Regions from separate parts of the Pandoraea commovens genome, predicted to be linked through region 1. Evidence: predicted binding sites of a transcription regulator. Region 1 holds the regulator's gene; the other holds the start of a gene.

What was found. The regulator HrcA, encoded in region 1, represses chaperone genes, less so after heat shock. The targets are predictions, from matches to a motif close to TTAGCACTCNNNNNNNNNGAGTGCTAA.
Region 2: rpoH (RNA polymerase sigma factor RpoH) is a predicted target of HrcA. The motif match lies at 1,754-1,780, and genes of this name have one in related genera.

What each region holds. Positions count from the first base shown of each region.
Region 1 covers NZ_CP102780.1:4,783,096-4,787,094, forward strand. The annotation lists gene NTU39_RS21480 (DUF6600 domain-containing protein) at 1-798, opposite strand, end outside; gene hrcA (heat-inducible transcriptional repressor HrcA) at 1,044-2,072, opposite strand; gene NTU39_RS21490 (NAD kinase) at 2,132-3,112, shown strand; gene recN (DNA repair protein RecN) at 3,136-3,999, shown strand, end outside.
Region 2 covers NZ_CP102780.1:594,571-598,569, reverse strand. The annotation lists gene ybiB (DNA-binding protein YbiB) at 83-1,051, shown strand; gene NTU39_RS03145 (nuclear transport factor 2 family protein) at 1,203-1,592, opposite strand; gene rpoH (RNA polymerase sigma factor RpoH) at 1,816-2,754, shown strand; gene cydP (cytochrome oxidase putative small subunit CydP) at 3,204-3,506, shown strand; gene NTU39_RS03130 (cytochrome ubiquinol oxidase subunit I) at 3,496-3,999, shown strand, end outside.

The DNA of each region.
Region 1 (3,999 bases):
GCCCGAAGGCATGTTGGACGGCACCCACACCGCGCCGTAGCTCGGCGTTTCCTGCCACGAACCGTAGTCGTCCAGACTCTCGAAGCCGGTCATGTCGCGCGGCACGTAACGCGCGGAGACGGAGGCGTCTTCACGTGCGTCGCGATCGCGCATCCATTGATCGAAAGCGTCGGCCGTGAGCGGGCCGGTCTGCTGCTGCGTCAGGTTCTGACCGACGAACGCGACCCGTTGACCTTGCTGGAGCGGGACCGACGCCCCTTGTCCGTACGCCGTGCCCGCACCGCGCGAGACGCTCACCGTCGTCACCCCGTTCGGATCGACATCCACACGATATTCACCGGCCTGTTGCGGCACGAATGCCAGATTCGGCGTATCGATCTCGTATGGTTGATTCGGATCGAAGCTGCGCAGGCGCACACCGACGGTGCCCTGCGTTACGTTCAGTTGCACATTCTGGTCGGTGACGGCTGACAGCGTCAGACTGGTCGACGCGCCCATGCGCACCGCCGTGCCGCCCACGTGCATCTCGGCCCGGCTATTGCGGTCGACCCAGATGGCATCGCCCGTCGTGAGCGGACGGTTGCGGTCCGCGTAGCGCCAGTCGCTCGTGCCTGCGGGGGCGTAGGTGACGGTGCCGTCGAACTCGGAGAGACGCGCCACGCGCCCCGGCGGATCGGCGCTCTGCGCCTGTGCCTGCGCCATCACCACCGCCGGCGCACCCACCGCGCCCAGCAGACCCAGCGCCAGCCCGACGCCAAGGGAGCGAACCGTCGTCCGCCAGGAAATCAGGGATTTCATAAACACTCCGGGCCCTTTCGGTGGGCATGCCGTGCGCGGCTTGCAGGCGTTGGCGTTCAGCCACCTTGTTGCTCTGTCCGAATCCTCCGGCGAGCCCGATGACAACTTCAGATGACCTCGCCGCAAGTGACGCTTCAAGCCTAAGCCTGCCGTGTGTGACAGCGTGTAAAGGAATGCTACGGGGTTGTAACCGGGAATGGGCGAATCGACGGATGGGCCAATGCGCGGACGCGCCAGCGCACCGCTCAGTGATGACTCAGCGCGTTGGAGAGCAGCTTGGCGGTGATGTCGACGATGGGGATGACGCGCTCGTACGCCATGCGCGTCGGCCCGATCACGCCGAGCGTACCGACGACCTCGCCGTCGACTTCGTACGGGGCCGTGACAACCGTCATCTCCTCGATCGGCACGAGACTCGACTCGCCGCCGATAAAGATCTGCACCCCTTGCGCGCGGCTCGACACGTCGAGCAGTTGCAGCAGGCCGGTCTTGGACTCGAACACGTCGAACAGCTTGCGCAGACGCTCCATGTTCGAGGACAGATCCTCCACGCCCAGCAGGTTGCGCTCGCCCGAGATCAGTACGCTCTCGCGCGTGGTGTCGGCCATGGCGTCGCTGCCCGCCTGCACGGCGGCCTGCATCAGCGCGCTCATGTCCGAGCGCAGAGCATCGAGTTCGCCACGCAAATAAGTGCGCACGTCGTCGAAACTGTGACCGCCGAAGTTGGCGTTCAGGTAGTTTGCCGCTTCGACCAGTTGCGCCGGAGAATAATCCTTTTCCGTCAGGATGATGCGGTTCTGCACGTCGCCGTCGGGCGTGACGATGATGAGCAGCACGCGCTTGTCGGACAGACGCAGGAATTCGATATGACGGAAAGTCTGGCTGCGTCGCGGGGTCAGCACCACGCCCGCGAATTGCGACAGATGCGAGAGCACCTGTGCGGCGGAAGCCACCAGCTGTTGGGGTCCGGCCGGTTGCAGGCTCGTCTGCACCTGCGTCGAAAGCTGGAGCACGGCCTCTTCGAGCGGGCGCACAGCGAGCATCGTGTCAACGAACAGACGGTAAGCGCGCGGCGTCGGCACGCGACCGGCCGACGTATGCGGGCTGGCCACGAAACCCATCGCCTCGAGATCGGACATCACGTTGCGGATCGTCGCAGGAGACAGGTCGAGGCCCGAGAACCGCGAGAGCGTGCGCGAGCCGACCGGCTGGCCATCTGCGATGTACCGTTCGATCAGGGTTTTGAGAAGCGTTTGCGCACGTTGATCTAGCATGGCAAAAATTGTAACGCGAAACGCGGGGCCTGTTCCCCCTAAATCGGGCCTCGCTCTGCATGGCCACAGGAACCGTTGCAGGCCGTGCGTTGGCGATGGTTGCTGTCATCGACTTATGGTGTAATGGCGGCATGAAAACTGGGAGCCCCTTCAAGACCGTGGCGCTCGTCGGGAAGTACCATGCCGACGGCGTCGCCGAACCATTGCTCACGCTAGCGGCATGCATCGCCCAGCGTGGGCATCATGTCGTCTTCGAGCGTGACACCGCGCATAACATCGGCGCAGGTGCCGATCCATACCGGACCCTCGACATCCAGGAAATCGGCACGCAGGCCGACGTGGCCGTCGTCGTCGGCGGCGACGGCACGATGCTCGGCGTCGGCCGCCAACTGGCCGCATCGAAGGTGCCGCTCATCGGCGTGAACCACGGCCGCGTCGGGTTCATCACCGACATTCCGCTCGACGAGATGCGTCAGGTCGTGCCCGCCATGCTCGAAGGGCATTTCGAAGCCGAACAACGCACTCTTCTGGCCGCCCGCATCGAACGCGACGGCCAGACGCTCTTCGAGACGCTGGCGTTCAACGACGTGGTCGTGAACCGCTCGGGGATCTCGGGGATGGTGGAGCTGCGCGTGGACGTCGACGGCCGCTTCATGTACAAGCAGCGCTCCGACGGCCTGATCGTCGCTACGCCCACCGGTTCGACGGCCTACGCGTTGTCGGCGAGCGGCCCGATCCTGCATCCGCGCCTCGGCGGCGTGGTGCTCGTGCCGATCGCACCGCATGCGTTGTCGAACCGTCCGATCGTGCTGCCGGATTCGAGCGACATCGTCATCACGATTACCGGCGGTCGCGAAGTCGGCGCCAATTTCGATATGCAATCGTTTGCCGAATTGCGCCAGGGCGACCAGATTCTGGTCGGCCGCTCCCAGCATCAGGTGACGTTTCTGCATCCGGTCGGCTACAACTACTACGCGACGCTGCGCCGCAAGCTGCACTGGAACGAGCATATCTCCGACGAAGATACGCCGCAGAACTGACTCCACGCCTCACCCGACATCCCATGCTACGCAGTCTCTCGATTCGCGATTTCGTGATCGTCGATCGTCTCGATCTGGAATTCTCCGCCGGCTTCACCGTGTTTTCGGGGGAGACCGGCGCGGGCAAATCGATTCTGATCGATGCGCTGGCGCTCGCGATGGGCGAGCGCGGCGACACCAGCATGGTGCGCAACGGGCAAACGCGCGCCGACATCACCGCTGAATTCGCCGCCGACGCCGAAGCGCGCCCCGATCTCGAAGCCTGGCTGCAAGCGCAGGCGCTCACGCTCGAAGAACACGGCGGTGTGCTGCTGCGCCGTGTACTCGACGCCGGCGGTCGCTCGCGCGCTTTCATCAACGGCACCCCCGCCACGCTCACGCAAATGCGCGAACTCGGTGAAATGCTCGTCGACATTCACGGCCAGCACGCGCACCAGCAGTTGCTGCGCCCCGACGCGCAACGCCGCCTGCTCGACTCGCACGCAGGCGCGACCACCCTCGCCGCCGATACCGCCGCCGCTCACAAGGAGTGGCGACGTCTCGTCAAGCGCTGCGAGGAGGCGCATGGGCGCGACCGCGAACTGCAACTGGAGCGCGAGCGTCTCGAATGGCAGACGTCCGAACTCGACAAGCTGGGTCCGCAGGAAGGCGAATGGGACGACGTGAGCGCCGAGCATCGCAGGCTCTCTCACGCAGCGAGTCTCATCAACGGCGTGCAAGGCGCGCTCGACGCGCTCGCCGAAGCCGACGGTGCCATCGTCCCCTCGCTTGGTCATGTCGTGCATCAGATCCGCGAACTCGCGGAGATCGACGCCGGGCTGGCCGACACGCTCGCTGCGCTGGAGCCTGCCGAGATTCAGCTTCGCGAAGCGGTCCATTCACTCACC
Region 2 (3,999 bases), 1.8 Mb from region 1:
TGATTGCGTATGATGGATGACGACTCGCCCACGAACGTAGATTGAAGCCCCATACCGCGTGCACACCCCGGATAACCGCGTCATGACCTCTGCCGCCCCCTTTGCCTGCGCCCCGCTGCTCAAGATCATCGCCCGCGGGGCGAAAGGCGCTCGCGCGCTGAGCGCGGACGAAACCCGCACGCTGTTCGACGCCATCCTCGCCGACCGGGTTTCGCCCGCCGAGCTGGGCGGCGTATTGATCGCGTACCGCATCAAGGGCGAAACGCCCGTCGAACTGCGCGCCATGCTCGACGCCGCGCACGCCACGTTCACCCCGCTCGTCGCCCCGGCCGACGCCCCGCCGCCGGTGCTGCTGCCGAGCTATAACGGCGCACGCAAACAGCCGAACCTCACACCGTTGCTGGCGCTGCTGCTCGCGCGCGACGGCATCCCGGTGCTGGTGCACGGACAACATCACAGCGGCGCGAATCGCGTCGGCACGCAGGCGATCTTCGCGGAACTCGGTCATCCCGCGAGCCAATCGGCCGCCGAGGCGGAGGAGGCGCTGCGCACTCGCCGCGTCGCCTATCTGCCGATTGCAGCGTTGTCGCCTGCGCTGGAACGTCTGCTGGAGATGCGTGCGGCACTCGGCGTGCGAAATTCCGGGCACACCGTCGTCAAGCTTTTGCAGCCGTTCGCCGGGCCTGCGCTGCGCCTCGTGAACTACACGCACCCGGAGTACCGGGAGACGCTGAGCGAGATGTTTGCCGATGCGACCAATAGCGCCGCCCCGGGCGTGCTGCTAGCGCGTGGAACGGAAGGCGAACCGGTCGCGGACGCCCGCCGTCAGGCGGCAATCGATGGGTTTTCGGATGGGGCATACCGCTCATGGCAGGAAGCCGAGGAAGGCGCTACCGGTGTACCGCCGTCGCTTCCTGCGGCCGACGCCCCGGCCACTGCCCGGTGGATCGAGGCGGTTCTCGCTGGCGAGGTTCCGGTGCCCGCCCCCATCGCCCGCCAGGTTGAAGTGATCCGTCAGGCCATCGGGCTAAGTGCGTCATCGACGCATTGAAACGAATTACGCGCGCAACGTCGGATAACTCGCGCGAATTTCGTCACAAAATCGAAATATCACAGAAAAATTCGATTTTTCCGGAACATTTCATCCCGAAACACATCAAATATTCTGTTTTGGAGAGGACGCCCGGAGAGTACCGGGCGGGTCAGTCGGCTGACGCCATGCGGGTTGCCTGCCAGGAGATGACGAGCCAGGCTTCAGCCAGCAGCTTGTGCACTGCCGTGTAGGTCATTTGCGACGCGAGCGAACCGGTCGCGGTTTCCAGTTCGACCTTGAGCTTGCCGGTGACGACCACCGTGTCGCCGAACTGGCGGAGTTCCTGCGCTTTCGGGTCGACGTCGATGTCTAGGTAACGGCGGCGGCCGGAGCTGATCGCGTCGAGAAATTCGCGCTTCGTCTCGCGTTTGCCATTCGAATGCACGTAGAACAAATCGTCCGCGAGGAGCTTTTCCAGCTCATCGACATCGCCTTCGATCATCGCTTCGAAGCGCGCCGATTCGAGTTGTCGTACCGCGTCAATGTGCTTTCCCGCCATGCTGACCTCCCATCCTTCGCCATCACTTTACGCTCGTGGCTTGGGTTGCAATTTACACCATCCGAGTCACGTTTGCGCCAGTGACTTCTCCCGTTTAACGGGGGGTGCTGGAAAACCCCAAGAAGCCGGAAACTTCCCGTCCGGTAAGGGTTCTAACGTCTTTAGCACTCATCGAAAGAGAGTGCTAAAATGCTTTCCCAGAGGCTAACCAGGAGTCCACCACTTGAGTACTGCCGCCACCAAGCATCCGACGACGCCGGCCACCGGCACGGCGCCGAATTCGCGTGCCCTTGCACTTGCCCCGTCGGCGCTGATGCTGCCGGGCAGTCTGGGCAATATCGACAGCTACATTCAGGCTGTCCATCGCATTCCCCTGCTCACCGCCGAGGAAGAGCAGTCGCTCGCCAAGCGTCTGCGTGAGAACGACGATCTCGAAGCCGCCCGCCAGCTCGTGCTTTCGCACCTGCGTCTGGTGGTCTCGATCGCGCGTAATTACCTCGGTTACGGTCTGCCGCACGCCGACCTGATTCAGGAAGGCAATATCGGCCTGATGAAGGCCGTCAAACGCTTCGACCCCACGCAGGGTGTCCGACTCGTGTCGTACGCCATGCACTGGATCAAGGCCGAGATTCACGAATACGTGCTGAAGAACTGGCGCACGGTCAAGGTCGCCACGACCAAGGCCCAACGCAAGCTGTTCTTCAATCTGCGTAGCCAGAAGCAAGGCTTGCAGGCCTTCACGCCGGAAGAGATCGATCAGGTCGCACGCGATCTGAACGTCAAGCGTGAAGACGTCATCGAGATGGAAACGCGCATGTCGGGCGGCGATATCGCCCTCGAAGGTCACAGCGACGACGGCGAAAGCGCGAGCTTCGCCCCCATCGCCTATCTGGCCGACTCCCATCAGGAGCCGACCGCCGTGATCGCCGCACGCGAGCGTGACCATCTGCAGAGCGACGGTCTGCAAACGGCACTCGGCCGTCTCGACCCGCGCAGCCGCCGCATCATCGAAGCGCGCTGGTTGTCGGTCGCCGACGACGGCAGCGGTGGTGCCACGCTGCACGAACTGGCAGACGAGTTCGGCGTGTCCGCCGAGCGTATCCGTCAGATCGAAGTGGCCGCCATGAAGAAGATGAAAGGCGCGCTGCAAGCCTACGCGTAATGCCGGGATCGGGTGTCGACGGCAGCGACAAATTGCCACATGACACTGCGATTCCCAAGTCGACGGAACTTCGCCGACAGCTAAGCCCCGTGAAGCCCCGAGAGGTTCGCGGGGCTTTTTTATTGGACTTCGAAAGTTCATCCGCCATCTGCTCCCGACTTGATGCATCGCAAGGTCTGCGATCGAGCCCGTCGATAGAATCGGCTCGTACGTAGCCATGCTGCGTGCGAAGGACGGCCCGGGGGCCGTTCGCCGCGCCGGACCCTTGTCTCGAATCCGCTTCTCATCCGCCGTTGCTCGCAACGACAGATCCGCATCGAACCAGCGTCATCTGCGTGTCATCCGCCCCCGTGCGCTGCGGTTTGACATTTTCAAGCGATAAGGCAAAATGCGCCGAAAGTCGACGCTGTTCCCAACAACACGACTTTCGACGCCAGGAGCCGTCACGGATGGACACCCACTCTCCTAGCAGTCTGAAGCCTCACGCCACGGCCTCACCGGCAGCCACGGGCATCGTCGCCTGGACGATCCGGCGCTGGCGCACCCGCCCTTCCCGTTTTGCCCTCGAAATCCTGATCGTTCTGGCGATCAAGGTAGTACTCCTGTTCATTCTGAAGCACGCGTTCTTCGACGCTCCAATGGCCAAGCACATGCAATTGCCGCCGGACGTCGTGGCCCGCGCCCTCATCGGGCCGCAGGCCGTCGAAGCGCAGTCCCCCACCAAAAATCAAGGTGTCCGCCATGATCAGTAGCGAAGTCGTCGACCTCTCGCGCTTGCAGTTCGCCATAACGGCGCTGTATCACTTCCTGTTCGTCCCGCTCACACTGGGCCTGTCGTGGCTGCTCGTCATCATGGAATCGGTCTATGTGATGACCGGCAAGCAGATCTACAAGGACATGACCCAGTTCTGGGGCAAGCTCTTCCTGATCAACTTCGCGATGGGCGTGACCACGGGTCTCACGCTCGAATTCCAGTTCGGCACCAACTGGGCCTACTACTCGCATTACGTCGGTGACATCTTCGGTGTGCCGCTCGCCATCGAGGGGCTGATGGCCTTCTTCCTCGAGGCCACGTTCGTCGGCCTGTTCTTCTTCGGATGGAACAAGCTCTCGCGCATCGGCCACCTCGCCACGACCTTTGCGGTGGCGCTCGGCTCGAACCTCTCGGCGCTGTGGATTCTCGTGGCCAACGGCTGGATGAACAATCCGATCGGGGCGCACTTCAACTACGAGACCATGCGCATG